One region of the Nonomuraea sp. NPDC051941 genome, then DNA from elsewhere that is predicted to be linked to it. Evidence: riboswitches for the same ligand, from Rfam matches in the RefSeq annotation. Region 1 holds a riboswitch; each other region holds the start of a gene.
The links. Region 1 has a riboswitch for cyclic di-AMP ahead of ACIHFD_RS44060 (NlpC/P60 family protein). Riboswitches for the same ligand answer to the same signal wherever they lie in the genome.
Positions count from the first base shown of each region.

Region 1 (7,225 bases):
CCAAGCTTGACCAGCACCTGGGCGGCCACACCCTCACCCTCGCGGATGAGCCCGAGCAGGATGTGCTCGGTGCCGATGTAGTTGTGGCCCAGCTGCAAAGCCTCACGGAGCGACAGCTCGAGGACCTTCTTGGCCCGCGGGGTGAACGGAATGTGCCCCGACGGAGCCGACTGGCCCTGGCCGATGATCTCCTCGACCTGCTGGCGCACACCCTCAAGGCTGATCCCGAGGCTCTCCAGAGCCTTGGCGGCCACGCCCTCACCTTCGTGGATCAAACCAAGAAGTATGTGCTCAGTGCCGATGTAGTTGTGGTTGAGCATCCTGGCCTCTTCTTGGGCCAAGACGACAACACGCCTCGCTCGGTCGGTGAACCTCTCGAACATCTCGTCGCTCCTCACAGAGCGGTCAGTCAGGTCCGGTAAATCCGGGCCCGTCATCCCGCATGCTAGCCCTGGCTCGGCGAACCGTGCCCACTGCCACTGACACGCTCTATAGCAGAGACGTTCCCCGGGAGCAGGGCGTTCACCCTCCATCCAACTACTGTTCGGGGGTGACGTGTTCCCGATACGCCGCAAGCGAACGATGTTTAGGACGCTTCGCGGAAGCGTCAAAAAATTGCCCTCTGCGGCGCACGCGGTACACACGGATCGGCCATCGGACGCGCCGGGGCGGAGCCAGCGTTGGGGCGCCACTTCGCCCGCACATCTCAGATGCCGCGTCCGTATCGTTACGTAATCATCCTACGTAGCGGAGGGCTGCCGTCCAAACGACCGCTCTACGCCCTGAGCACAACGCGGCACGGGCGGCACACCAAGGGAATCTTGCATCCGGTCAGCCCGGTTACCAACTTCATCTCGCATGATGAGACCACGTCTCGCTCGGCGCCCCGGATTCACGGCACTTCCGCGCAGTTGAGAAGGCACGGCATTGTGTGCAGATGCCGGGGAACGGGCATTGTCCGAGCCCTGCTCGGGTTCGCGGGTTTTGCCCGCCGGCGGGGATCCCGGCGCCCGCGGTATTGCCCGCCGCCACGCATCCAGCCCGGCACCGCTTTACCTTCACGCCGGTCGCTGGTTTACGCTCAGTGAGATCGCCCGTATACACCCGCCGCCGCCCCGTAGATCGCTTCCGGGCTATACGGCGCCGGGTTTTCCGTTCATGGCGCGTTCCATGAGCGCGGAGATCGATCGTGACGTACGGACGCGAGCGTACGTTGAATGAGGTATGGCCGCCTCACACGGCTTTCGGCGCGCGACTACGACGCCGCCACATATGTGGACGACCGCCGGTGAAACAGCGCCACGGGCGAAGCCGAACACGCAGCCAAAACGCCCGCATATGTGCACACAGAAGATCACAGTCCGGGCGGTCCGGCTTTCGAGTTCCGGCCCCGGATAACGATCATGCGCTTATGGCGGCCGCCGGGGTCCTAGGCGAACGGCATAAGCGCATGGTCGATCGTCGGCTTGCTCAGTGGGCCGCTTCGTACTTCTCCACGACCGTGGAGGCGATCCGCCCGCGCTCGCTGACCGGCAGGCCGTGAGCCTTGGCCCACTGCCGGATCTCCGAGCTCTTCTCGCGGCTCATCGCCCTGCTGCCGCCGCGACCGCGGCGACGTGCGGTGACGGCGCCTGCCCTGCGCGCATGCTGCACGAAAGGCGTGAGCGCGTCCCTCAGCTTCTTCGCGTTAAGGTCGCTGAGGTCAATCTCATAGGACGAGCCGTCAATAGCGAAGCTGACCGTCTCATTGGCCTCGCCCCCATCGAGGTCATCGATGAGAATCTCCTGGATCTGCTTGGCCATCTACGCAATCCTTTCGCGGAGCATTGTTTCATTCGCCTGCCCAAACATATACCCGGAAAGGCGCGGAGACAATTCAGCGCAGCGGGGATTCGGCTGACTGGCCGATCAGTTCTGCCCGTCGACCGGATCCTCGCGGTTTCGGCGGCCTCCCAGGGCCTCGGACCGGACCAACTTCACTACGCCAAAGATGAAGGCACCCCCGACCACCGCCGGGGGGATGAGCGCTGACAATACGTCTGTTAGGGCTTCCATTCGTCCTCGCCTCCACGGCTTGCGGGGTTTCAGGGGCGCATTATGCGGATGGGAGCGCGCCCAGGAGGGGCGTTGCGGCCCTCACGACGCGCCAGGTGACTACCGTTCGCACCCGACCATAGCGGCGCTCAGATGCCCTGCGCCTCGCAGGGCACCAACATCCGGCGACCCGGATGCCCCATAGCCTAATGCCAGTCTCTCCAGGCTCCTTACCGGATCAAGAGAAAATTTTTGGAATTGGCTTCCTGCCAGGCACGGGATGGGTCAGCGAAGATCTTTTACCACACGCGTTCCGGCCAGCCTGTCATGCGGCCCGCGTTCCAGGGGCTTGTCGATCAGGATGAGCAGCCCCACGCAGAACAGGAGCATTCCGGCCACCAGATTGGCCACGGGAATGCCCATCAGCATGACGGGACCCGGATAGACCAGGGCCCGTTTGAGCAGCGCCCTGGAGGCCACGTGGGGCGGCGCCAGGCGAATCCCCATGATCGCCTTGCCGAACGTCCTGCCGCGCCGGTAATGGGCCCACCAGTCGTAGCCGGTATAAGCCAGCCCCGCCGCCAGCCAGGCGAACACACCGGGCAGCCGGCCGTCCAACGCCTCCAGCATCCCTACAGTCCGGAAGACGCCCCACAGCGCGATGAACAGAATGTAATAGAGCACCCCGAAGACGAACGCCTCAATCGCCCGGGCGGCGAGCCGTTCCCACCATTCCGCGGGCGGCGCGTCCGCCCGCGGCGGCGACCCGGCCATAACCCCCACCTCGCGTCATCAGCGGCTCAGGTTCCCCATTTTGGTACGGCCTGTGCACACAAAACAGGGGCCGACGCGAAGCCGGCCCCTGCTTTTACCTGACGCTTGGACTACTTGATCTTCACCACCACGGTGTTGGAGAACTTGTCCGCGAACGTCTGCTGCAGCGGCTTGTCCCAGAGCTGGGAGGCGCCGTTGACGCCCACGGCCGCGTAGGCGAGCAGCGAGCCGATGAAGCCCAGAGGGAGAGCGTTGAGGATCCAGCCGCCCCACGTCACGCCGGCACGCTTGAGCGCCACGTCGGTCGGCAGGCCGCCCGGCGGTATGCCTTGGCCCACGGGGACGACCTTGATGCCCATGACCATCTTGCCGACGGTCTGCCCCTTCGCCTTCAGGAGGAAGAAGTCGTAGGCGACCCACAGGGCGGTCACGACGATCGCCGTCAGGATGGTCACGACCACACCTGAGAACATGCCGCCGCCGCTGCCGTCCAGCGAAGAGTAGGTGGCCAGGAACAGCACGCCCATGATCAGGCCGATGACCAGGTTCACGATGAAGAGGATGACCCCATCGATGAGCCTCGCCACCAGGCGCTGCCACCACTCCGCCAGCGGTGCCGGCGCGCCGGGCGGCTGCACGCCCACGGGCCCGGGCTGGCCGTAGGCCTGACCGTAGCCGGGCTGGCCGTACTGCTGCGCCTGCCCGTAACCCTGCTGCCCGTACTGCTGCTGCTGGCCGTACTGCTGGTCGCCGTAGCCCTGCTGTGCGTAGCCGGGCTGGGACTGCTGCTGCTGGCCGTAGCCCTGCTGGCCGTACTGCTGCTGACCGTAATCGGGCTGCGACTGAGGCTGCTGCCCGTACTGCTGCTGACCGTAGTCCGGCTGGGACTGCGGCTGCTGGCCGTACTGCTGCTGACCGTAGTCCGGCTGCGACTGGGGTTGCTGGCCGTACTGCTGGCCGTAGCCCTGCTGGCCCGACTGCGGCTGCTGACCATAACCCGGCTGGGACTGGGCCTGCTGGCCGTAGCCGGGCTGGGACTGCTGCTGCTGGCCGTACTGCTGGCCATAGCCCTGCTGACCCGACTGCGGCTGCTGGCCGTAGCCCTGCTGGCCGTACTGCTGCTGGCCGTAGTCAGGCTGCGACTGCTGCTGCTGGCCATAGCCCTGCTGGCCGTAGCCCTGCTGGGACTGGGCCTGCTGGCCGTAGTCAGGCTGGGACTGCTGCTGCTGGCCGTACTGGGGTTGCTGGCCGTACTGCTGCTGTCCGTGCTGGGGTTGCTGACCGTACTGCTGTTGCTGACCGTACTGGGGTTGCTGGCCGTAGCCCTGCTGACCGTACGGGGGCTGCTGCCCATAGGCGTCGTCCGCCCGGTAGCCGATCACAGTCGCGTCCGGGTCGGGCTCGCCGGGGTGGCGGCCCTGGTTCTGCTGCCCGTAATAGGGAGGCGCAGAGTTGTCGCCGGATTCGTCCTGTGGATACGGCGGCTGTCCGGTGCTCACCGTGTCACCTCGCTTCGAGTGCGCATGTGGCACGTGTCAGGACACATGCCTGTGCTGCCCAACGTATCGACATAGGTATCAACAATCACCTTTCCATCTGGTCAAGGTCCACGTCACCCGATGTCAGGTGGAGCAGCATGCGGGTGTTTCCCAGCGTGTTCGGCTTGACGTGTTCAAGATCCAAAAACTCGGCAACACCCTCGTCGTACGAGGCCAGCAGTTCGGCGTAGACCTCAGGTGAGACCGGTGTGCCCTGAATCGGGCGGAACCCGAGTCGCGCGAAGAAGTCGACCTCAAAAGTAAGACAGAATACACGTCGCAGACCCAAATCCTTAGCCTGCTGGATCAGTGCGGAGACGATCCGGTGGCCGACGCCCATCCCCCGGCACTCGGGATCCACCGCCACCGTGCGGACCTCGGCGAGGTCCTCCCAGAGCACGTGGAGCGCGCCGCAGCCGACGACCTGCCCGTCTCGCTCGGCCACCCAGAACTCCTGTACGTCCTCGTACAGCGTCACCGTGGCCTTCTCCAGGAGCCGCGGCCCCGCCCCCGCGTAGGTGTCCACCAGGCGTCTGACCATGCGCACGTCGGGCGTGCGGGCACGCCGGACCACCACCGCGGTCTCGGGCACTGTCAGCTCGGCCACCTGCTCCATGGTTCTCCAGGGTACAGATCTCATTACGGCTCAGCCCTAACTCCCATGTCTCGGCCCAGCTTGTTACATCTCGTGGTCAGATCGGCACGGGACCGCGCGGCCAGCTCGCGCCCGCCGAAGGCGCGGACAAATAGGGCGTAGGGCCTCTTCTGCACGGGTGCCCACGAGATCACCTTGTGACCCTTCGGTTGTGAAACCTCTACAGACTTGGCAGTTCTGGTTGAGCACGAACCCGGAGTGCATTAGTGTCCAGCGACAATGTTTCCCGCGTGTCGCGCGGGAGGCACGCCCAATTCTCGCAAGAGAAGCCGGGGAACCGCCGGTGGCGACCTCCGACGCCACCACTGGGGTGAATCCGAGTCTTTCGGTAGGGCTGCTCCGGCCCGAACCCGTCAGCTAACCCGGTAGGCGTCGACGAGAGGAGCTGGTTGGTGAAGCCCACGCTCAGCGGTGGGGGGAAGTCGGCGGGCAAGCACGCCCGCCCTCCGGAACGGGCCCGGCGACCACGCCGCGTAGGTGTGGTGAGTCTCACAATCGCCGCGCTGCTGTTCGCCATCCCCGTCGGTTCGGCGTCCGCGGATCCCGAGCCCTCGCTGAAAGAGCTCGCCGACCAGGCCACGAAGCTGCACACCGACATCGAGACGCTGACCGAGCAGTACAACGGCCAGCGGGAGAAGCTCAAGACCGCCAAGAAGGCCGCCGAGGCCGCGGAGAAGACGCTGACGAGCAGCGAGACGGATCTCGCCGCCAAGCGCTCGAAAGCCGTCGCGCTGGCCCAGAACGCCTACATCACGGGCGGCCTGAAGACCCTCGCCTTCGCCACCTCCGACGACCCCGAGGGCTTCCTCAATCGTGCCGCGACCTCGTACGCGCTGCAGACCGAGCAGGGCGAGGAGATCAACCAGCTCACCAAGGCGATGGACACGGCCACCCGCGCCAAGGAGAGCGCCACGGCCCGCATCGACGAGGTCCAGAAGCTCGTCACGGACCTCGAGGCCAAGCGCGACAAGATCACCAATCTGGTGACGAAGGTCGAGAGCAGCCTGTTCAGGCGGGCCCTGGGCGAGGCCGGGCGCCCCGGCACGCGGGCCGTGCGCGTCAACCTGCCGATCCCGGGCTCGGGGAAGGCCGCGGAGGCCGCGCGGTGGGCGCTCACGCAGCAGCTCAAGCCGTACGTCTGGGGCGCCGAGGGCCCCGGCTCGTACGACTGCTCCGGGCTCGTCATGGCGGCGTTCCAGCGGGTGGGCATCTCGCTGCCGCACTACACCGGCGACCAGTGGACGGCCGGCCGGCACGTCTCGCGCGAGGAACTCCGGCCGGGCGACCTGGTGTTCTTCTACAGCGACCTGCACCACGTGGGCATCTACATCGGCGGCGGCATGATGGTGCACGCCCCGCAGACGGGTGACGTCGTACGGATCGCGTCGATCGCGAGGCGGCCGTTCGCCGGCGCGGTGCGCATCGCCGACTGAGCCCGCACCCCGGCGGTCCGCCGCGGCTAGATCAGCTGGCGGCGGGCTGCCCAGGCCACGGCCTCGATGGCCGTGGCCACGCCTATGCGGTCGCAGATGCCGCGCAATCTTCGTCGTACCGTGCGCCCGCTGATATCCAGCCGCCGCCCAACCCGATCGACCGTGACTCCCTTGGCCAACTCCGCCAGCAGCGCCAAATCAGCATGGCTGAGCTCAACGCCTTCAGTGAGCACATCCATCGGGAGCCCTCCCCCCAACAGCAGAACTTGGACCTCACAGACGGGCCAAAGCCGCTCCTCGCAGACGGTAAACGCATCGTGGAAAGGTCGTCAAGCATGACAATCGCCGCACTTGACGAGCGCTATTGACATGATCCGCTATATATGACGCACTCGCGATATGTCAGAACGTAGAGTGATCACATTGGGGCTTCCGGAATGGCCCCGACCAGCGTTCCGGTTTTCGATCAGTTCGCCATGGATATTCCGCATGATCGATACCCGCGTTATCGCGGGACACGCGTCCGTGACGCGATCTTTCCGGCGCACGGCAAGCCACCAATCGCTCGCTTTGTACTGCGCTCCCACGCGATCCGACAACCCAGGTCAGGCAGTCGATTAAGGCAATTGGATCAATCCGCTATGGCAATTGCCGCCGCGGGTTCGGGTCGGCGGCCCGCCGGGTGGCGGGCGTCCTGCTATGACCGCCGGGCCGGGCGGCCTCGTTTCCGGGTGCGTGTGCCCAGCGGGATCACAGGGGTGGCCGGGGCACCACGGACGCTCCCTGACCCG
Region 1 is NZ_JBIUCF010000035.1:116,616-123,840, reverse strand. Features, by position in the region: gene ACIHFD_RS44085 (ATP-dependent Clp protease ATP-binding subunit) at 1-383, opposite strand, end outside; gene ACIHFD_RS44080 (Lsr2 family protein) at 1,471-1,803, opposite strand; gene ACIHFD_RS44075 (RDD family protein) at 2,320-2,808, opposite strand; gene ACIHFD_RS44070 (RDD family protein) at 2,919-4,307, opposite strand; gene ACIHFD_RS44065 (amino-acid N-acetyltransferase) at 4,393-4,962, opposite strand; cyclic di-AMP (ydaO/yuaA leader) riboswitch at 5,239-5,388, shown strand; gene ACIHFD_RS44060 (NlpC/P60 family protein) at 5,484-6,434, shown strand; gene ACIHFD_RS44055 (LuxR C-terminal-related transcriptional regulator) at 6,461-6,673, opposite strand.

Region 2 (7,225 bases), on a different contig from region 1:
GATCCGCCACACCGCCTCGATGGCCCGATGGGTCTCCGTTCCACGGCGGGAGGTGGCCTGGTCGTCGGTGTCGGAAGCCGTCACCGGCCCATGAGAGCAGCACGAAGGCGCCGCTGGCAACCCGCGTCCCGTCTCCTGAGCGCGTGCCTGACAGTGCCGGGGCGGGCGCGTGCGGGTGGGTCAGGGGTTGGGCGTGTGGGCGCCGAGGCGGTCGCGTAGTGCTTGTTCGTGTTCCCGCTCGTCCGCGGGCAGCGAATCGTCCGGTACGTCCGAAGCGTCGAACACCCGCCACACGTCCAGCCCGATCCCGTCGTGCCCCGGCGGCACCGGCACGCGCATCGCCCATTCGATCGCCTCTTCCCGGGACTTGACCTGGATCAGCCAGAAGCCGGCGATGAGCTCCTTGGTCTCGGCGAAGGGGCCGTCGATCACGGTCGCCTTGCCGCCGCTGTACGCGATCTGGGCCCCCTGCGAGCTCGGGTAGAGCCCTTCGGCCGCCAGCAGCACGCCCGCCTTGGTCAGCGCCTCGTTGTAGGCGTGCATGTTGTCCACGACCTCCTGGCTGGGCAGCGCCCCGGCCTCGGTCTCCGCGTTGGCCTTGCCGACGATCATGAATTTCATGGGTGTCTCTCTTTCGTCCGGTTCGAGCTCTCGTCGAACGCGTCGAACGGCGACAGGCGGGATCGACACGTACGCGAGAGATTCAATGCGCGAACAGCCGGGCCGCGATGCCGTCCAGAACGTACTCGAGCCCGGTCTCGAACTGCCAGCCCGGCCGGTCCTTATGCCTGCCCTCGTAGATGTACTGCCGGAAGCCGGGGTAGCGGCCGGTGTCGAGGAGGTACGTGAGCTGCGGGGCCATGCTGAGGTAGACCTGCTGCTCGCTGGACCAGCCCTGACCCGCCATGAGCCGGCGCATCGCGATCTCGGCGCCGGTGACTCCCTGCGTGTAGGAGCCGACGGTGTTGACGACGGCCATCTTGGTGTCGGCGTCCAGGTCCAGGCCGTCGACGGCGCGCAGCGAGCGTTCCGCCACCGCCAGGCGGTTGGGGGTGACGGCGAGCATCGCGCTCGGCGGGAGCTGGGCGAGCCAGAGGTGCTTCAGCATCAGCTCGCGCGTCCTGACGGCGATCTCCCGCAGCGTCTCCCGCCATCCCGCCGTCTCGCCGGGCAGCTCCAGCTCGCCGTAGGCGTGGTCGGCCATCAGCTCCAGCAGCTCGTCCTTGCCCGACACGTACCGGTACGCGGCCATCGGGGCGACGCCCAGCTCGGTGGCCAGCCGCCGCATGGTGATGGCGTCGAGGCCCTCCGCGTCCGCGACGCCCACGGCGGCGGTGGCGATGCGGTGCGGGGACAGGGTCTGGCGGGGGGCGGGCGCCGGGCGCTCGAGGCGGGCCCACAGCGGAGGCCTGTCATCGGGCTTGCGCGGGGCAGCCATGGATCACCCTCCTCTCGACGAATTGTGTACAACGTATCAGAAGTAGACGACGTACACGCTGATCTACAATGTAAAGGCGCCGAGCTGGTCGAGAAAAGCGCGTGCGGTCGGGGCGCAGTCGTCCGCCGACGGAACGGCCAGGGCCAGCGAACGGGTCATCTTCGGCTCCAGGGGCCGGGTGGCGACGGTGCCCAGGTCGGCGGGGAGGCCGAGGGTCGGGACGATGCTGACGCCCAGCCCCGCGGCCACCATCTCCAGGATGGCGGCGGGCCCGCTGGCCTCGAAGGCGACGTCGAGCCGTACCTGGGCCGTCAGCGCAGCGCCCATGATGAGGGGACGGCAGCCGGCGGTGGTCAGGATGAACGGCCTGTCCTCCAGATCGGCGAGAGTGACGGCCGGGCGGGCGGCCAGGGGGTGGTCGGCGGGCAGCACGGCGACCATGTCGTGGGTGCTCAGGTGGACGGTGTGCAGGCCGGGCGCGGGCAGGGTGACGACGCCGACCTCGGCGGCGCCGCGGTGCAGCCATTCGCGGATGTCGTCGTCCATGCCCTCGAAGAGGCGTACGCGGACCTGCGGGTAGCGGTCGGTGAACGCGCGCAGCAGCTTGGCGACGAGCGTGCCGGTGGCGCTGGGGAGACTGGCCAGGCGGAGTTCGCCGGTGATCTGGCCGCCGGCGGCGGCCACGTCGGCGCGGATGAGGTCGAAGTGGCGCAGGGTCTCGCGGGCGCGGGCGAGGGCTCGCCGGCCGGCCTCGGTGAGGGCGATGCCGTCGCGGTGGCGGACGAACAGGGCGGCGCCGAGCTCGCGTTCGAGGGCGGCGATGGCGCGGCTGACTGCGGGCTGGGACATGCCGGTGTGCTCGGCGGCGGCGGTGAAGCCGCCGTGTTCGGCGACCGCGACCAGGGCCCTAAGCTGCGCCAATGTCATACCGGCATACCTTAATTGGTATTTGACCGGGACACTTCCAGAACATGATGGTTATGCCCATGTTCGAGCGAATGACGATCGAAGTCGACGGCCGCGTGGCCAGTTATCTGACGGCGGGCGAGCGGGGCCCGGTGGTGTTGCTGTTGCACGGCACGTACTGGAGCCGGGTCTGGGCGTCGGTGATCGACGGGCTGGCGGCGGCGGGGCTGCGTCCTGTGGCGGTGGATCTGCCGGGGCTGGGGCGTTCCGGCGGGGAGTTGACGGCGGAGACGGCGGCGGTTCCGGCGCTGGCGGCGTGGGTGGCACGGTTCGCGGCCGCGGTCGGCGCGGGGGAGCGGCTCTCGGTGGCGGGGCACGACATCGGCGGTGCGGTCGCCCAGCACCTGCTGGTGGAGGGGAGGCCAGAGGTGCGGCGGCTGGCGCTGGTCAACTCGGTCACATACGACTCCTGGCCGGTGCCCGGCGTGGCCCGTTACCGGGATCCGGCCGTGGTGGCGGCCACGACCGTGGAGGAACTGCTGGCCGCCCGCCGCAAGGCGGTCACCACCGCGCTCGCCCGGCCGGCCACCGAGGCGGAGCTGGCCGATTACCTTGATCCGTGGAACGACCCGCGGGTGGGCCGGTCGTGGATGGCGCTGGCGGGTGCGGCCGACAGCCGTTACACGCTGGACCTGGTGCCCGCACTCAAGGCCGATGGGACGCCGAAGCTGCTGGTGTGGGGGGAGGACGACACGTTCCAGGAGGTCCGGTACGCCGAGCGCTTCGCCGCCGAGGTGCCGAACACGACGCTGGTGCGTGTTCCCGGGGCGGGGCACATCCCGATGGAGAACGATTCGGCCGGGGTCACCCGGGCGCTGGCGGAGTTCTTTCTCGGCTGAGACCACTGCGGGCGACGAGGGCGACGGTGGTGAGCAGGGCCAGGGCGGCCGCCAGGGCGGGTGCGGGGCCGGTCGTGAGGTGGAGGAGGGCGCCGGTCAGGGCGCCGAGGAACATCGCGGCAATGGAGGCGGATCGACGCAGGGCGGCCCGGCCCGGCGTGTCGGCGGCCAGGCTCGTGAGGGTCGTGGTGAGGACGTTGGTGACCAGGTCGGGTACGCCGAGCGCCCGTACGGACGCGTTCTGCAGGCCCATGCCGCAGGCGAGCAGCACGATGAGGGCCGCCTGGGGCCAGGTTGTGCGGTGTCCGGCCGTGAGGGCGACGGCGAGGGCGGCGGCGACGAGGAGCGCGTGTACGGCGGTGGCGGCGGCGAACGCCCGTCGCGGGTTTGCGGTCCGCCTGATCACCCGGCCCGCGCTCCAGGCGCCGGCTCCGAAGGCGACGAGGGCCGCCGGGGAGGCCCATCTGGACATCTGGGCCTCCCCGGCCAGGGCGAAGCTGAGGAAGACGATGTTGCCGGTCATGTTGGCGACGAAGACGCGGCCCAGGCCGAGGAAGCTGACGGCGTCGACGAGGCCGGTGACGAAGGCGAGGAGGATCAGCAGGGCGGGCAGGACGCCGTGCGGGTTGGCGCCGCGCGGGAAGAGCTCGTCGGCGACCCGTCGCAGCCCACTCCGCACCAGCCTTCCGGGGCGTCTGCGTGCGGCTGGCATGGTGGGCGGCTCCTTGGCGAGGTCGCGGGCGGTTCGCCTCGGGTCTTCCCCGGTGACGGGCCGCCGCACTCGCGGGGGTGAAACGCGACGGCCGAACGGCACCGATCGCCGGGTTCCGCTCGGCACGCCGCCGCACTCGCCGGGGGCGAAACGCGACGAGCGCGCGTCCCGTTGCGGGACGCGCGCTCGTTCGGCGCTGGGGGAAGGCCGGCCAGGAGCTGCCTGGGGGAGTCCGGTCAGTAGGCGCCTGGGGGAAGTCCAGCCTGGAGGGGGACGGTCCGGTCAGGAACGGTACTGGGGGTAGCCGTAGCCGACGACCTGGGACTTGGGACGGACGCGCTCCTCGACCTTGCCGTTGCCGGTGTTGCCCTCGACGGTCGAGATGGTGCCGTCGCCGTTGTCCTTCTCGACGAACCCGACGTGCTTGATGTCGTTGAGGTTCTTGCTGCCGCTCCACGAGAAGTACACGATGGCGCCGGGCTTGGCCTCGGTGCCGAAGCGGTGGTTGGCCTGGAACCACTTGGCGTGGGCGACGGTCCAGGCGTCCCAGCCGATCTGCGAGCGGGCGCCGGTCTGATCGCCCACCCAGGAGACGAACATCGCGCACCAGGCGGCGTTCAGGTAGTCGGCGCGGCTGCCGCCGTCACGGGCGATGGTCTCCGCGGCGCGCTGCGAGTTGGCGTACCAGCGCTGGAACTTGGTGCCGCCGCCGGCCGCGTTCTCGGTGATGCCGACCTGGGACTTGGCGAGGGCCAGGACCTCGCCGGCGGTGGCGCTGACCTTGGCCTCGCGCGAGCGCTCGGTGTGGTCGGCGACGGTGGCGGTGCCGGCGACGGTGCCGATCGGCTGCTTGTCCGCTGCGGTGGCGCTGGTCATGTGGGCGCCGAACGCGGTCCCGAGGATGGTGGCGCCGAGAAGGGCGCGGGCGATGTTGGTCTTCGCAGCGGAGGTAAAGCGGATGTTGGCCATCGAGGGGGTTTACTCCTTGCTTCCATGCCGCTTACCGGGTTAGCTGACGGGTTCGGACGTGGAAGCTGCCCTACGGCACCGAAGTGCCGATTCACCCCAAAGGACGTGGGTCCCCGGTTCCGCCCGAGGGCGGATTCAGCGGTCACAGGACGTTCCTGTGATGTGTCTTGCGATGGTCGGACAAGTCCGGACAAACCGGACGTATGCCTCAAGAATGCCTCAAACGTAATGCATAAGGCAAGAGCGTTACAAATCGATAAAGGCCCAGCTAGGCGACCTGCCTGCGAGCCTCGGCCAGAAGCCCCATCATGGCAAGGGATTCGTCGAGCGGCATGATCGAACTTTCGGTCCTGCCTTCGGCCGTCGCGGCCCGGACCTCGCGGAGCTCCCCGGCGTACCCGTTGTCGGCCGGATCGAGGATGTACTCCTCCGGCTCCATGGAGGGCCCGGAGAGCAGAATCCGCGGCGTAGCCCAGAACGGTGCCTGGAGGTCCGCCCGCATCTGAGTCCCTACAACACTGGCATGGTTCGGGTAATTCCCGAGCAACGAAGTCTCCACGAGAGCCTTCCTGCCACCGGGGTAGAGCAGCACGCCGCCGGCCTCCGCGTCGACGCCGTTGGGCGCCAGAGTGCCGGTGATCCGCAGGTCGGAGGGCATGCCGAGGATCAGCTGGGCCAGCCCGAACGGGTAGATCCCCAGGTCCAGGAGCGCTCCGCCGCCGAGCTCCGGCGCCCACAGCCGGTGCTCCGGGTCGTAGGGCTTGGCGAAGCCGAAGGAGGCGTGCACCGAGCGGAGGTCGCCGAAGCGCTCGTCGGCCGCGATCTTCTGGACGAGCGGGTTGAACCGCATCCACATCGCTTCCATCAGGAACACGCCCGCCTCGCGCGCCAGGCGTACCATCTTCTCCGCGTCGTCCACGGTGGCGGCCAGCGGCTTCTCGCACAGCACGGCCTTGCCCGCGGCGATGGCGACCTCGGCCACCTCCAGGTGCTGGGCGTGCGGCGTCGCCACGTAGATCGCGTCCACGGCCGGGTCGGCGCAGAGCCGCTCATAGGAGTCGTACGCGGACTCCGCCCCCAGAGTGGCGGCCAGTGCCTGCGCCCGCCCCAGGTTCCTCGATCCGACGGCGGCCACCCGCATGCCCGGTTCGGCCGCGATGGCCGCCCCGACGGTCCGCGCGATATTCCCTGTCGCCGCTATGCCCCACGCAAAATCCCGCACGCGGGCGATCGTAGACGAGTCAGGTCATGTTGAACGTGTCGGGGTCGGGTCCGATCCGCTGACCCCTGTTCATCGCGCCGATGGCCGCCATGTCCTCGGCGTCGAGGATGAAGTCGAAGACGCCGATGTTCTCGGCGATGCGCGCCGGGGTGACCGACTTGGGGATCGCGACGTGGCCGAGCTGCAGGTGCCAGCGGAGCACGATCTGCGCGGGCGTCTTGCCGCACTTGTCCGACAGCTTGGCCAGCGCGGGGTCGTTCAGCAGGCCTTGGCCCTGCCCGAGCGGGCTCCACGCCTCGGTGAGGATGCCGTTGGCCTCGTGGAAGGCGCGCAGCTCGCGCTGCTGGAGGTACGGGTGCAGCTCGATCTGGTTGATGGAGGGCACGAGGTCGGTCTCGTTCATGAGGCGGGTGAGGTGGGCGATGCTGAAGTTGGAGGTGCCGATGGCCTTGGCGCGCCCGTCACGGTAGATCTTCTCGATCGCCTTCCACGCCTGCACGTACTTGTCCTGCTGCGGCACCGGCCAGTGGATGAGGAAAAGGTCGATGTAGTCGAGGCCGAGGCGGGCCAGGGACTCGTCGAACGCCGCCTCCGCGCGGCCGTGGTCGGCGTTCCACAGCTTGGTGGTCACGAACAGCTTCCGGCGCGGCAGCTCACTTTCGCGTACGGCCTGCCCCACGCCTTCTTCGTTGCCGTACGCGGCGGCGGTGTCCACGTGCCGGTAACCGGCCTTGAGCGCGGTCGTGACGGCCCGCGCGGCCTCGTCGGCGGGGACCTGCCAGACGCCGTAGCCGAGCTGCGGGATCTGCACGCCGTCGGTGTTGAGCATGAGCGAGTTCATACTCTCCATTGTTCACGTCGCGTTTCTGGTGGCTTAAGGCGGCGGGGCTAGCTTGAAGCGGTCGTGAACGGGCCATCACCCGGCTGGGAGGACAGGAGTGGTCGAACAGGCGTCGGCCTGGGTGGAGTCACCGCTCCAGATGCTGTGCGCCGTCGAGGCCCATTACGCGGGCGTGCTCGGCCCCGAGACGGTGGTCGTGCCGCGCGCCGGTCTGAGGCCGTTGAAGGCCACGCGTCGG
Region 2 is NZ_JBIUCF010000020.1:57,262-64,486, forward strand. Features, by position in the region: gene ACIHFD_RS30895 (RNA polymerase sigma factor) at 1-84, opposite strand, end outside; gene ACIHFD_RS30900 (YciI family protein) at 181-621, opposite strand; gene ACIHFD_RS30905 (TetR/AcrR family transcriptional regulator) at 704-1,438, opposite strand; gene ACIHFD_RS30910 (LysR family transcriptional regulator) at 1,502-2,365, opposite strand; gene ACIHFD_RS30915 (alpha/beta fold hydrolase) at 2,437-3,243, shown strand; gene ACIHFD_RS30920 (YoaK family protein) at 3,209-3,955, opposite strand; gene ACIHFD_RS30925 (CHAP domain-containing protein) at 4,238-4,924, opposite strand; cyclic di-AMP (ydaO/yuaA leader) riboswitch at 4,938-5,075, opposite strand; gene ACIHFD_RS30930 (Gfo/Idh/MocA family oxidoreductase) at 5,193-6,146, opposite strand; gene ACIHFD_RS30935 (aldo/keto reductase) at 6,166-6,987, opposite strand; gene ACIHFD_RS30940 (hypothetical protein) at 7,085-7,225, shown strand, end outside.
Region 2: another riboswitch for cyclic di-AMP. It lies ahead of ACIHFD_RS30925 (CHAP domain-containing protein); the one in region 1 lies ahead of ACIHFD_RS44060 (NlpC/P60 family protein).

Region 3 (7,225 bases), on a different contig from region 1:
CGCGTCCGCGGCCTCGAAGGTGAATCCGCGCGACTCCAGGTCCTTGACGCGTTCGACCAGGGTCTTGGTGTGTTCCGGGGTGAGGTCGTAGCCGAGTTCGCGGCCCTTGAGCTCGACCGAGGCGCGGCCGGCCATGTCGGAGACGAGCATGCGCATGTCGTTGCCGACGGCGGCGGGGTCGATGTGCTGGTAGAGGTTGGGGTCGACCTTGATGGCGCTGGCGTGCAGTCCGGCCTTGTGGGCGAAGGCGGAGGTGCCGACGTACGGGGCGTGGGAGTTGGGGGTGACGTTGGTGACCTCGGTGATCGCGTGGGCGATGCGGGTCATTTCGGCGAGGGCGGTCGTGGGGACGAGGTCGAAGCCGCGCTTGAGCTGGAGGTTCGCCACGACCGTGAAGAGGTTGGCGTTGCCGGAGCGCTCGCCGTAGCCGTTCGCGCAGCCCTGTACGTGCGTGGCCCCGGCCTTGACGGCGGCCAGGGTGTTGGCGACGGCGCAGCCGGTGTCGTCGTGGCAGTGGATGCCGACGCGGGCGCTGGTCAGGACGGCCTCGTGGACGATCTCGGCCAGCTCGTCGGGGAGCATGCCGCCGTTCGTGTCGCACAGGGCGATGACGTCGGCCCCGGCTTCGGCGGCGGTCCTGAGGACTTCGAGCGCGTAGGCTGGGTTGGACTTGTAACCGTCGAAGAAGTGCTCGGCGTCGAGGAAGACTCGCTGTCCCTCCGCACGAAGGTGAGAGACCGTGTCGCGGATCATCGCGAGGTTCTCCTGGAGAGTCGTGCGGAGGGCCAGCTCCACGTGCCGGTCGTGGCTCTTGGCGACAAGGGTCACGACCGGCGCGCCGGATTCGCGCAATGCGGCCACCAACGGGTCGTCGGCTGCCTTCACACCGGCTCGGCGGGTCGCACCGAACGCGGCGAGCTGCGCGTGCTTCAGGTCCAGCTCTGTTTGAGCACGCCTGAAGAACTCTGTGTCCTTGGGGTTGGCGCCCGGCCAGCCCCCTTCGATGAAACCGACGCCCAGGCTGTCCAGGTGGCGCGCGACGGCGAGCTTGTCGGCGACGGTGAGGCTGAGCCCCTCCTGCTGGGCGCCGTCACGCAGCGTCGTGTCGTATACGTGGAAGCGGTCGTCGGCCATGAGTCTCTCTTCTCTGGAAGCCTCTGGAAAGCAAAAAGACCCCTCACGGACGTGAGAGGTCTGCGCGCTGGCGGTGTCCCTTGTCAGCCAGCGCGCCTGCTGATAATGAGCAGACCGTAGAACATGGTGCCGCCCAGTCTGCCATACGCATTCAGCATCTGGCACATCGATCTCAGCTTCTGGGACAAGCCTTTACACGGTGACACCGTCACCACCTGTGATGACGCGCTCGAGCGCGGCCGGGTCGAACGCCTCGTTGCCCAGCAGCTTCCCGTCGAGCAGCACCGTGGGCGTGCCCTGGAGGCGGACCTTCGCGGTCTCCGCCAGGTGGGCCTGCGCGTACGACTGCGACCTGACGCACTCGTCCACCGACGCCCCCGCCTGCCTGGCGGCCTTGACCAGGTCCTCGACGGCGAATCCGGACGCCTCGCCGTGCGGCGCGGGCTGCATGGCGTACAGCTCGTCCCTGAAGCTGAGCCAGTTCTCCTCGGGGACGCAGCGGGCGGCAGCGGCGGCGCGGATGGAGTTGGAGCGCATGGGCTCCTCCTGGAAGATCGTCACCGGGTGGAAGACGACCTTGACCTTGCCCTCCATGGCGAGTTTCCTGATGGCGCCGTCTACCTTGGCGTGCATGTCCTTGCAGACCGGGCAGTCGAAGTCCTCGTACACGTCCAGCACGGGGGCGTCCCCGCCCCGGTCGGCCAGGACCATCGATCCGTCCATCTGCCGGGTCAGCCGCACCCCGTCGGACGATCGGCCCGGCCCCGAGAACGACACCACCCCGAGTATGGCGATGGCCACGCACGCGAGCGCCACCGCCAGCAACCGCTTCATCATCAGCCCACTCTCACCTCATTGATCGCGCAGACCTTACCCGATGCCGGGAGAATGGATATATGAAGGCATACCTCCTAGATCCCGCCGTAGCACAGTACGTCCTCGCGCACACGACCCCGCCCGACGCCCTGCTGGACGAGCTGGCGAAGGAGACGCTCGGCGCCACCGGGGACGCCGCCGGCATGCAGATCTCGCCCGACCAGGGCACCTTCCTGACCATGATCACCCAGCTCGTGGCGCCCCAGGTCGTCGTCGAGGTGGGGACGTTCACCGGCTACTCGTCCGTGTGCATCGCCAGGGGCCTGTCCGGCGGGCGGCTGCACTGCTTCGACGTGAGCGACGAGTGGACCTCCGTCGCCCGCCGCTACTGGCGCGAGGCCGGGGTGGAGGACCGCGTGACGCTCACGCTCGGGCCTGCGCTGGAGACGCTCGCCGCCTTCGACCAGACCGTCGACCTGGCCTTCCTCGATGCCGACAAGGGCAACTACCCCGGCTACTACGAGCTGCTCATGGAGCGCCTGCGGCCCGGCGGCCTGATCGTGGCGGACAACACGCTGCGCCGGGGCCACGTGGCGGACCCGGCGCACGAGGAGCAGACCACCGTGGAGATCCGGCAGTTCAACGACCTGGTGATGGAGGATCCGCGGGTGACGGTCCTCATGCTGCCGGTCGCGGACGGGATGACCCTGATCAGGAAGAACTAGGCGCGGCGGCCGGGCCCTCGCGGACCCGGCCGTCCCCACTAGACGATCTTGTGGATCCAGTTGTGGGCGTCGGGGCGGGCGCCGTACTGGATGCCCACCAGCTCCTCGCGCACCCGCATCGTCACCGGGCCGGGGTTGCCGTCGGCGACGCTCCAGGAGCGGTCGGCGCCCTTCACCGTGCCCACCGGCGTGACCACGGCCGCCGTGCCGCACGCGAACACCTCGGTGAGCTCCCCGGACTCGCATCCGGCCTGCCACTCGTCGATCGAGATGAGGCGCTCCTCGGTCTCCAGGCCCAGGTCGCCGGCCAGCTCCAGGATCGACTCCCTGGTGATGCCGGGCAGCAGGGTGCCGGTCAGCGCGGGGGTGACGAGCTTGTCGCCGAAGACGAAGAACAGGTTCATCCCGCCCATCTCCTCGACGTACCTGTGCTCGTGGGCGTCCAGCCACACCACCTGGTCGCAGCCGTTCTCCACGGCCTGCCGCTGCGCGACGAACGCGGCCGCGTAGTTGCCGCCGCACTTCGCGAAGCCCGTGCCGCCGGGGGCGGCCCGCGTGTACTCGGTGGACAGCCAGACGGAGACGGGCTTGAGCCCACCCGTGAAGTACGAGGCCGCCGGGGAGGCGATGACCATGTACTTGTACGACTTCGACGGGTAGTTGACACCGAGCCCCGCCTGGGTGGCGATCATGAAGGGCCGCAGGTAGAGGCTGTGACCCTCGGTCGTGGGCACCCATTCCCTGTCGGTCTGGACGAGGAGCTCGAGCGACTCCACGAAAGCCTCCTCCGGCAGCTCCGGCATGGCCATCCGGAGCGCGGAGCGGTTGAAGCGGGCGGCGTTCGCGTACGGGCGGAACGCGACGATCGAGCCGTTGGCCTGGCGGTAGGCCTTGAGCCCCTCGAACAGCTCCTGCGCGTAGTGGAAGACCGAGGTGGCCGGGTCGAGCGAGAGCGGGCCGTACGGAAGGAGCTTGGCGTCGTGCCAGCCCTGCCCCTCGGTGTAGTCGATCGAGACCATGTGATCCGTGAAGGTCTGCCCGAAGCCGGGGTTCGCCAGTACCTGCTCCCGCTCGGCCGCGGTGCGAGCGTGGTCGGATAGCTGCACGTCGAAGCTGAGCTTCTGAGCGATGGTCATGACGTCGGTCCTTCTCTCTGCGAATCTGCCCAAATCTACAAGAAATCTGCGGATCGGTGCTGGTGAGCGGGCGCTGCCCGGAAGACAGTCCCGGTACTTCCTATTGTCTCGCTATATGGGATGGCAAGCGGCCAATGGGGCGATCAGCCCTTTTGGACGCAAAAAAGCGCCTGGCGGCCCTCGTCGGACCACCAGGCGCGTTGGGGGCTAGGCGGTCCTAGCCGGATACTCGCGCGGTGATGTCGTCACCGATCTCGTGGGTGGTGCGACCCGCCCAGCCGGCCAGCCGCTCGAGGATGTCATCGGCGACCGCCTGCTCGACCTTGGCCGCCTCGGTGTGCAGGCCCAGGTGGTCGAGGAGCATGGCGACGGACAGGATGGTCGCGGTCGGGTCGGCCTTGCCCTGGCCGGCGATGTCGGGGGCGCTGCCGTGCACCGGCTCGAACATGCTCGGCGCGGACCGCTCGGGGTTGATGTTGCCGCTGGCGGCCAGGCCGATGCCGCCCGCGATGGCGGCGCCCAGGTCGGTGATGATGTCGCCGAACAGGTTGTCGGTGACGACCACGTCGAACCGCTCCGGCTGGCTCACGAAGAACATCGAGGCCGCGTCGATGTGGCAGTAGTCGGTCGTGACGTCGGGGTATTCCGCCGCCAGGCGGTTGACCGTGCGCTGCCACAGGTCACCGGCGAAGGTGAGGACGTTGGTCTTGTGGACGAGCGTCAGCTTCTTGCGCGGCCGCGTGACGGCCTTCTCGAACGCGTAGCGCACCACGCGCTCGACACCGTAGGCGGTGTTGAGCGACTCCTGGGTGGCGATCTCGTGCGGGGTGCCGCGCCGCATGGCGCCACCGGTGCCCGCGTAGAGGCCCTCGGTGCCCTCGCGGACGACGATCATGTCGATGTTCTCCGGCGGCGTGTCGGCCAGCGGGGTCTCCACGCCGGGGAACAGCTTGACCGGGCGCAGGTTGACGTAGTGGTCGAACTCGAAGCGGAGCCGCAGCAGCAGATCGCGCTCGAGGATGCCCGGCGGCACGCTGGGGTCGCCCACGGCGCCGAGCAGGATCGCGTCGTAGCCGCGCAGCTCTTCGAGCACGGCGTCGGGCAGCGTCTCGCCGGTACGGTGATAGCGTGCGGCTCCCAGGTCGTAGTGAGTGGGCTCGATCTTCGTGCCCACTGCCTCCAGGACCTTGAGCCCTTCGGCCACGACCTCGGTGCCGATCCCATCGCCGGGGATGACGGCCAGACGGATGTTACGCGACTCCATGGGCGGTACCTTACCGCGTCGTCTCGGCTGACGAACACTTCATCTCATCTTTCGGACGACCCCTTTGTCCGGTATTGCGGTTCTTTGACCGTTTCGTTAAAGTCACCGACCAGCCTAATCCGCGCGCCGTTGCGTGGAGCCGGGGACCCACATTCCCCCTGGGGCGAGTCGGCACCCCCATGCCGTAGGGCTACTTCCAGGCCCGAGCCCGTCAGCTAACCCGGCCGGCCTTATGGAAGGACAGACCCCTGTCTCGAATCGCCATTGTCCTGGCGGCGGGCGCCGCCGGGCTCATGCTGGCCTCCCCAGCCCATGCCTCGGCCAAGATCGACGACCTCACCACCCTGACCGGCGGCCAGATCAAGGAAATCCAGGAGGAACAGGCTCCGACGCCCGCCTGGAAGGTCGCCATCAAGTTCGCCATGAGCAAGCGCGGCACCCCGTACGTGTGGGGCGGCGCCAGCCCGAGCGGATACGACTGCTCCGGGCTCATGCTCAGGGCGTACGAGCACGCCGGAATCGAACTCCCCCGCACCGCCGCCGAACAGTACGGCGCGTTCACCCAGAAGATCGACTGGAAGGACCTCAAACCCGGCGATCTGGTCTTCTTCCACGGCCTCGGGCATGTCGGGATGATCTCCCGGCCCGGCTACATGGTCCACTCGCCGCACACGGGTGACGTGGTCAAGGAAGAGCGCCTGACCTCCTGGCGCAGAGAGTCCTTCGTGGGTGGCGTCCGCCCCGACCGCAAGGGCGTACGGCTCTGGTCCAAGCTCCAGAAGCAGCGCGACGAAACGCCCACCACCCTCACGGCCACCCTGTAGGAGGCCGCGGCGTCCGCCTCCCCACGCGACGGTCAGGGGAGGCGGGCGTCGAAGATGAGCTCCCAGGCGCGGGTCCTGGCGCGGGCCACCGCGCCCAGCAGGACGCCGCTGTCCCCCAGCGTGCTGGCCACCACCGACGGCCGCAGCGGGCCGAGCTCGGCGATGCGGGCTTCGATGGACTCCCCCAGGAGGTCCAGGTTGCGGCCCACGCCGCCGCTGAGCACGATCACCTCCGGATCCAGCACGGCGGCCACCGCCACCAGCAGGCCGCCGATGCGGCGCCCCTCGGCCTCCACCACCGAGCGGGCCACTCTGTCACCGGAGGCCGCCGCGGCGAAGACCTTCTTGGCCGTCCGCAGGCTCAGGCCGGCGGCGCGGGCCGCGCGGACCACTCCGGGCGCGGCGGCGACCGCCTCCGTGGCGCCGTGGGCCAGGGCGTCACCGGCCGGCGGCGCCGGGTCCTCGGTCGCGGGCAGGTACGAGACCTCCCCCGCCGCTCCCCGGGCGCCCACGTACAGCTCACCGTTGATCACGATGCCCATCCCGACGCCGGTGCCGACGGACACCAGCGCGAAGTTGGACTTGCCGCGCCCCGCCCCGTGCGTGTGCTCGCCGACGGCGGCCAGGTTGATGTCGTTCTCGATGACGAGGTCGACCTCCATCTCGGCGCGCAGGCGCTCGGCCAGGTCGGAGCCGGGCAGGTTGGGGGCGAACTCCAGGCGGCCGAGCTCCGGGTTGTACACGCCGGGCGTGCCGACGACGGCGCAGGCGATGTCGGGCCAGTCGACGACGGCCTCATAGGCGGCGGCCCGGCACAGCTGTCCGACCAGGAGTGCCAGTTCGGCGGAGGTGAGGGCGGTGTTGCGCCCGTCCCTCCGGCCGGCGAATTTCCCGCGCAGATCGGCGACGGCGACCCTGATCCAGTCACGCCCGATGTCGACGCCGGCGACGTGGGTGGCGGCGGCGTTGACGTCGTACAGGGACGTGACCGGCCCCGGGCGGCCGGAGACCTCGCCGACGAGGTGAACGAGCCCGTCCACCTCCAGCCCGGCCAGGGCCGCGGACACCGTGGGCTTTGACAGGCCGGTGATCTTGGCGAGGTCGGTGCGCGAGGCGGGGCCGTGCTCCTGAAGATGGTCGAGCAGGCGGCGCTCGTTCAGCACTCGCAGCATCCGCGGATTACCCAGGTCGCCCCGCATCTCACCCTCCTTGAGGAAACAGAGCCTAGCCAACTTGCCTGATAGTAAATTACCTTTCTTACCAAGCACAGGGGCGGCACATCCGGAAGGACGAAGTGCGATGCACCGAGCATGGCGATCAATCCCT
Region 3 is NZ_JBIUCF010000045.1:86,135-93,359, forward strand. Features, by position in the region: gene cimA (citramalate synthase) at 1-1,134, opposite strand, end outside; gene ACIHFD_RS50875 (DsbA family protein) at 1,327-1,971, opposite strand; gene ACIHFD_RS50880 (O-methyltransferase) at 2,031-2,675, shown strand; gene ACIHFD_RS50885 (branched-chain amino acid aminotransferase) at 2,714-3,811, opposite strand; gene ACIHFD_RS50890 (3-isopropylmalate dehydrogenase) at 4,029-5,075, opposite strand; cyclic di-AMP (ydaO/yuaA leader) riboswitch at 5,177-5,320, shown strand; gene ACIHFD_RS50895 (C40 family peptidase) at 5,369-5,899, shown strand; gene ACIHFD_RS50900 (ROK family protein) at 5,932-7,098, opposite strand; gene ACIHFD_RS50905 (sugar ABC transporter substrate-binding protein) at 7,199-7,225, shown strand, end outside.
Region 3: another riboswitch for cyclic di-AMP. It lies ahead of ACIHFD_RS50895 (C40 family peptidase); the one in region 1 lies ahead of ACIHFD_RS44060 (NlpC/P60 family protein).

Region 4 (7,225 bases), on a different contig from region 1:
CCCAACGAGCGGGCCGACCTGGTGGAGTTCACGTACAACTCACTCGAGTCCTTGGAGGCCGCGGCGGCGACCGTGGAGGGCGACGTGGCGGCGATCATCGTGACGCCGTTCAAGCACGACTCGTTCGAGGACCAGGAGCTGGTGGAGCCCGCCTTCGCGCGGGGCGCCCGCGCCCTGGCCGACCGGCTCGGGGCCGCGCTGGTGATCGACGACGTGCGGGCCGGGTTCCGGGTCGACCTGCGGGGGTCCTGGGAGCCGTACGGGGTGCGGCCCGACCTGACCGCCTGGTCGAAGGCCATGGCGAACGGCTACCCGATCGCCGCCGTCACCGGCACGGACGCGCTGCGCGGACCGGCGCAGACGCTGTACTCGACGGGGTCGTTCTGGTTCTCGGCGGTCGCCATGGCGGCGGCCAAGGCGACCATCGAGACGCTACGCGACACGGACGGCATCGGCGCCATGGAACGCGCGGGCACGCAGCTCCGCGAGGGGCTTTACGCGCAGGCCAAGTCCCACGGGTTCGTGGTGAACCAGACAGGACCCGTCACGATCCCGTGGCTCAGCTTCGACGGGGACGCCGACCTCTCCGTCGCGATGTGGTGGAGCGACGCCTGCCTGCGGCACGGGGTCTACCTGCACCCGTGGCACAACTGGTTCATGTCGGCCGCGCACACGGAGGCCGACGTGGCCAGGGCGCTGGAGGGCACGGACCAGGCGTTCGCGGAGACCCGTGCCCACTTCGGCTAGGGAGCGGTGAGCTTGCTGATCTCGGCCACGACGGACGGCCAGAGCGGGCGCGGCAGGTCGTGGCCCATGCCCGGGTAGGTCACCAGCCGGGCGCCCGCCACGGCCGCGGCTGTGGCGTGGCCACCGGCGACGGGGACGAGCTGGTCCGCCTCCCCGTGCAGCACCAGCGTGGGCACCCGCACCCCGGCGAGCCCCGCCGTGCGGTCGCCCGAGGCCATGATGGCGGCGAGCTGCCGGGCCGTCCCGCCGGGGTCGAAGCAGCGGTCGAACGCGAGTCCGGCCAGCAGGGTGATCCGCTCGCGGTCCAGCTCGTATCCGGGCGAGCCGATGACCGACCAGGTCCGCACCGCCTGGGCCTGGACCGCTTCGCGGTCGGCGGGGGGCGCGGCCATGAGGGTGGCGAGCGCGGCCTCGGTGGGCGGGGCCGCCGAGGGGCCGGGGGTGGACATGATCGAGGTCAGGGTCAGCACCCGGTCCGGGTGGCGGATGGCCAGCGCCTGGGCGATCATGCCGCCCATCGACGCCCCGACCACGTGGGCGGCCGGCCAGCCCAGCGCGTCCATGAGTCCCGCCGAGTCGTCGGCCAGGTCGTCCAGCAGATACGGCGAGGGCGCCCCCATCGCGGGAACGCCCTTGTCGTGGAAGTGTGTGGAGAGACCGGCGTCGCGGTTGTCGAACCGTACGACGTGGTGTCCCTGGTCCGCCAGCAGCGCGCAGAGCCCTTCATCCCAGTGGATGAGCTGCGCGCCGAGCCCCATGATGAGGAGCAGGGGGCGCCCCTCGTGCGAGCCGAAGCTCTCGTAGGCGATTTCGATGCCGTTCGCGGCTACGCGGGTGGTCACGAGGACCAGAATGACATTCTGGTCCAGGTCCGTAAAGTTCAGCCCTTGAGAAGATTGCGAACGCGGTCGCTGGCGAGCACCACGCCGCCGCCCACCGCGGCCACGGCGCTGGCGACGACGGCGCCCGTGCTGGCGCTCCACTCTCCGGCCTCGCGCGCCGGCGGCGGCACGGCCGCACCGGCCGCCGGGGGCTCGGCCGGGTTGTCGTCGCGCTCGGACCAGGCGCCGGTCGAGAACGGGACCGGGTAGTTCTTCTTGCCGGGACCGTTGCCCCACTTGGTGATGACGTAGTCGACCTTGATGTGCCCCTGGCCGCCGACGCCGTCGACGCCGAGCGTCTCCATGTTGAACGAGCCGCCGGTCAGCTCCGCGAACGTCTTGCCGTCCAGGTCGAGCATGACGCCGTTGTTGGAGGGCACGCCCGGACCGCGGTCGCCGACGAAGAAGGGCAGCTTCTTGCCGTCGTGGATCACGTATCCCTCGGTCATGAGCGGCCAGCTCGGGCTGGCGGCCAGACCTTTCTGCATGGGCTTGCCGCTGGCGGGCAGACCGGTGTCCCCGGCGCGGCCGGAGGAGTCGTCCCAGAAGTACGAAGCGGTGGTCGAGCCCTTGAGCAGGACCTTCTCGTCCGTGTTGGAGTCGGCGTGGGCCGCGGTGCCGGCGATGGTGAGCGCGCCGACGGTGGAGGCGGTGAGCAGAGCGAGGGTACGCAAACCAGAACGTGCAGACATGAAAAGTACAGTCCTTCGCGAGGGGGCAGGGAGATTGCGCTCGCTTGAAAAAGGGCGTAGCAGGGGAAAGCACCTGACAGGGGGAAAGCTACGCGGAGCGCGAAACGAACCTGGAGAAGGGACCGCTCAGAGGGCGGCCGTCATCACGCTGTATGGGTGTTCTACGTGATCATTCAAGTTCTGCATAAGTCCTCTCCATCTCGCCTACCGGGTTAGCTGACGGGTTCGGGCGGTGGAGTTGCCCTACCGACGCAAGGTCGGATTCACCCCAGGGAGGTGGGTCCCCGGCTCCCGAGTGATCGGGATTAGGCGCCAGCCGGCTGGTTCCCTTGTGTGGTCCACGCCACCGGCTGGTAAGTGGGCATCACTCTAACCACGTATTCCGGACAAACACAAACAGTTCGTCATGAATCGGTGTAAAGATCTACCTGCCTCCGGCATAGAGAAAGGGGGCACGGCATTGCCGTACCCCCTTGAAATTCCCGGCCTCAGCCGCCGCTCTTGCGCCTGAACGATCTTTTACTCGCAGCCGGACCGTGCGCCCCGTGGATCTTCGATGGGTCGCCGCCCTTGCCACCCGCGCCCGAGTCCGCGTGCTGGTTACGCTTGCGCTCCAGCGCCTCGCGGAACCTGCGCTTCATCTCGTCCTCGGGAGTCTCGCTGACTTCCGGCTCCGGTGTTTCCGCCATGAGGACCTCCATGGTGTTGGGGACTATCACAGCTTCGCATGGCGCCGCTTATGACGCGAAACTGGCCTCAACCCTGTTCTGCGGCGTGGCGGGCACCTCCAGCCGCCTGGCCGGCATCGCCACCAGCGCGATCAGGGCGAGCAGCGCCCCTGCCACCCCCAGCGACGGGATGACCGCCGCCGCGGCGGAGGCGTGCGCGGCGGCCAGGCCGTGCACGGGCGCGTCCACCGTGACCGTCGAGCTGTAGAGGGTGCCGCCGACGGCCAGCGCCACGGAGCCGCCGATCTGGCGGAAGAAGGTCAGGTTCGCGGAGGCGACGCCGATGTACTGCGGCTCGACGGACTGCTGGGAGGCCACGGTCAGGCCGGACAGCATCGGGCCCATGCCCAGCCCGATCAGCAGCATCCAGCCGGCCAGCAGCAGCCCGTTGGTGTGCGCGGTCAGGTTCAGGCAGAGCAGGGTGCCCGCGACGAGCAGGAACGGGGAGGCGACCAGCCACGGCTTGTAGACCCTGGTCCTGGACATGAGCGTGCCCATGACGACGCTGCCCAGGACCATGGCCAGCGTCATCGGGTAGATCCTCAGCCCGGACTCGGTGGCGCTGACGCCGAGGGACTGCTGGAAGTAACGCGGCAGGAACACCACGCCGGCGTACATGCAGAAGGCCGTGAAGAAGGACGTGACGTTCACGAGCGTGTAGGTGCGGTTGCCGAACAGGTGCATGGGCATGATCGGGCTGACCGCCCGCCTCTCGACCAGCACGAACACCGCCAGCAACGCGGCCGCGAGCACGATCGGCCCGGCCACGGCGGCGTCGGTCCAGGTGTTGCCGTCCAGGCCCTTCTCCGTCAGGCCCAGCAGCAGCGCGCTGATGGCCACGGTGAAGACCGCGATGCCCGCGTAGTCGGGGCGCCCGCCGCCGCCCACGCCCGGCCGGTTCGGCAGGCGGCGCGCGACGATCGCGATCAGCACGAGGCCGATCGGCACGTTCACGTAGAAGGCCCACCGCCAGGTCGCGTGGTCGGTGAACAACCCGCCCAGGAACGGCCCGGCCAGGTACGTCAGGCCCATCACGCCGCCGAGCGCACCCTGCACGCGGGCGCCGTTCGTACCCGGAGGGAACATCTCCATCACCAACGCCATCGACAGCGGCAGCAGCGCGCCCGCGCCGAGCCCCTGCAGCGCACGGAACGCGATGAGCTGCGGCATGTCCTGCGCCGCCCCGCACAGCGCGGACCCGGCCACGAACACCACCATCCCGATCAGCAGCAGCGCCTTCCTGCCGTGCTGGTCGGAGAGCCGGCCGTAGAGCGGCACGGTCACCGTCGAGGTGAGCAGGTACGCCGTCACCACCCAGACGTAGAGCGTCGTACCGCCCAACTCGGCCGTGATCCGCGGTAACGCGGTGCCGACGATCGTCTGGTCGAGCATCGCCAGGAACATCCCGCCGAGCACCGCGAGCAAGAGGAGCCCTTGAGGCTTCATGTCATCATTCACATGTGAAGACTGATATGTAAGTCGTGACATGTCAAGTCTTCGATATGCTGGCGCGCATGTCCCTTCGGATCGCGCTTCTCGGGCTGCTGGAGGCCGTGGGCCCGGCGAGCGGGTATGACCTGGCCAAGAAGTTCGAGCACTCGCTCAACCACGTGTGGCAGGCCGGGCACACGCAGATCTATCCCGAGCTGGTGAAGATGGCGGCCGACGGCCTGGTGGCGGCCTCGTCGGAGGGCGCGAGGGGGCGCAAGATCTACACGATCACCCCCGAGGGGGCGCGGGAGCTGCACACGTGGCTGGTGGAGCACGAGCCTGTCTTCGTCGTACGCAACGAGACCGCGCTGCAGGCGTTCCTGCTGCCGCTGCTCTCCACGGAGGAGGCGATCGCGGTGGTCGAGCGGATCAAGGCCGGGTACGAGGCACGGCTGGTGGTCCTCGACTGCCAGCCTGCGGAGGGGACCGGCCACTACGCACTGCGGCTCGGGCTGGCCCAGGTCCGCACCGGCATCGAGTGGGCCGAGGAGACCCTGGCCGCCCTCAGGAGCCGCTGAGCCCGCCCGCTCAGGTAAAGGGGAACCACTCCGTTCCTGGTGTTGCGTTGGAGCGGCCCAGGAAATAGACCCGGCATGCCCGCCACGATCGCCACGTCCGCAGTCGCGTCATGAGTCTCCTCGGCCGCGACCTGGCGATGGACCTCGGGGGCTCCCGCACGCGGATCTACGTCAGGGGCAAGGGCATCGTGCTCGACGAGCCCTCCGCGGTGACGATCGACGGCCGTACCGGCAAGATCATCGGGTACGGCGCGGACGCGACGGGCGAGGAGATCTGCCGGCCGGTCAGCGGCGGCCTGCCGGCCGACGGCGACCTCACCCTGCGGATGGTCAAGCACTTCCTGAGCAAGGTGCACCGGCGCCCGCTCGCCAGGCCACGCCTGATCATGGCGCTGCCCGACGGCTCCACGCCGATCGAGCGGGCCACGCTGCGCGACGTGGCGTACGAGGCGGAGGCCAGGCAGATCCGGCTGATCCCGCACTCCCTCGCGGCGGCCCTCGGCGCGGGCCTGCCGGTCCGCGACTACGTGGGAGGCATGGTGATCGACATCGGGCGCGACTCCGCCCGGATCGCCGTACTCTCCGGCGGGGAGGCCGTGGCCACGACGGCGGTCCCGGGCGGCGGCCGGGCCGTGGACCGGGCCATCGCCCGCCTGGTCGAGCACGAGCACGGCCGCACGATCGACGAACGCGAGGCCGAGGCGGCCAAACACCACGCCGGCGCCGACGGGAGCCCCGTCACCGTACGCGTCAGGGACCCCGAAACCGGTCAGGAGCACGACGTGCGGCTGCCCGTGGAGCGGATCCGGGAGGCGGCCGGGCCGGCGATCGAGTCCATCGTGTGGGCGGCGAGGGAGACCGTCGAGCGCTGCCCCGCTGAGCTGATCGGCGACCTCGGGGAACGCGGCGCGGTGCTGGTGGGGGGCGGCGCGCTGCTCGCGGGGCTCGCGCAGCGGCTGCGGGAGTCCCTGGGCATGCCGGTACGGCGGGCGGAACGGCCGCTGGAGTGCGTGGCGCTCGGCCTCGGCACCTGCGTGGACGACCTGGGACTGCGTGCCCGGCTCCGCCGGCGCCGTTGATCATTCTGTTTTCGCTTTTTGGTGGAGGGCCCCGGACGATCTCGGATATGGTCCGATCGTGCGCGCCTGCCGTCACGGCTTATCCGCGGTGCTTCTCTGCGTCGCGGCGATGACGGCCTGCACGGCGGCGGCCGAGCTGCCCACACTCGAAGACGCCGCCCGGCAGCTCGACTCCGACGGCGGCGCCCTGCTCAGCTCCGCCGGCCTCCGGCTGTCGACCGAGTCGCCGGTGGACGACGACTCGTGCGTGCCGGGTCAGGTGCGGCGGTACTTCCGCGCCGAGAGTGACCTCGCCTCCGCCTCCTCGGGGCTGCTGGATCGGCTCCAGGCGATGGGGTACGACAAGGTGGTCGACGACCTGGACCTGCGGGATGGGGATCAGGACGTCTCCGTGCTGCGCAATCCCGAGACCCGGCTGACGTTCGAGCTGACCGTGCTCTCCGGCGACCGGCCCGGCATCCGGGTCATCGGCAAGACCACCTGCTACGCCACCGACTGACACCACCCGGCCCCTTGGGTCCGCCGCCGGGAGGGCCTCAGGGGGTGGACAGGGCCTCGGTCGGGGAGAGGCGGGAGGCGCGGATGGCGGGGTAGAGGCCGGCCGCGGCGCCGATGGCCAGGGTGGCGGCGAGGCCGCCGACGGTGGCCCAGGCCGGGACCACGGAAGGCCAGCCGCTGTACAGCGCGTAGCCCATCGTGACACCCGTCCCCAGCAGGATCCCCCCTCCCCCGCCAAGCGCCGACAGAAGCAGCGACTCCGCCAGGAACTGGGTGCGGATCTGCCCCCGGGTGGCCCCGAGCGAGCGGCGGAGGCCGATTTCGGCGCGGCGTTCCAGCACCGAGATGACCATCGTGTTGGCCACCCCCACCCCGCCCACGAGCAGCGCCACCGCCCCCACCCCCAGCAGGAGGTTGGCGAACGCCTGGCTGGTCGCCTGCTTGGCGGCCAGGGCGTCGGACGGGCGGGAGACGTCCACCTCGTTGGGCGCCTCCGGGTTGGCGGTGCCGGCCAGCACCTGGCGTACGGCCTCCAGCTTGGACTCCTCCGAACGGGTGTAGAGCGTGGTCGGGTGCCCGTCGAAGCCCAGC
Region 4 is NZ_JBIUCF010000002.1:413,089-420,313, forward strand. Features, by position in the region: gene ACIHFD_RS05735 (aminotransferase class III-fold pyridoxal phosphate-dependent enzyme) at 1-747, shown strand, start outside; gene ACIHFD_RS05740 (alpha/beta fold hydrolase) at 744-1,589, opposite strand; gene ACIHFD_RS05745 (hypothetical protein) at 1,628-2,320, opposite strand; cyclic di-AMP (ydaO/yuaA leader) riboswitch at 2,507-2,642, opposite strand; gene ACIHFD_RS05750 (DUF5302 domain-containing protein) at 2,809-3,009, opposite strand; gene ACIHFD_RS05755 (MDR family MFS transporter) at 3,058-4,506, opposite strand; gene ACIHFD_RS05760 (PadR family transcriptional regulator) at 4,563-5,057, shown strand; gene ACIHFD_RS05765 (rod shape-determining protein) at 5,168-6,136, shown strand; gene ACIHFD_RS05770 (hypothetical protein) at 6,195-6,635, shown strand; gene ACIHFD_RS05775 (ABC transporter permease) at 6,673-7,225, opposite strand, start outside.
Region 4: another riboswitch for cyclic di-AMP. It lies ahead of ACIHFD_RS05745 (hypothetical protein); the one in region 1 lies ahead of ACIHFD_RS44060 (NlpC/P60 family protein).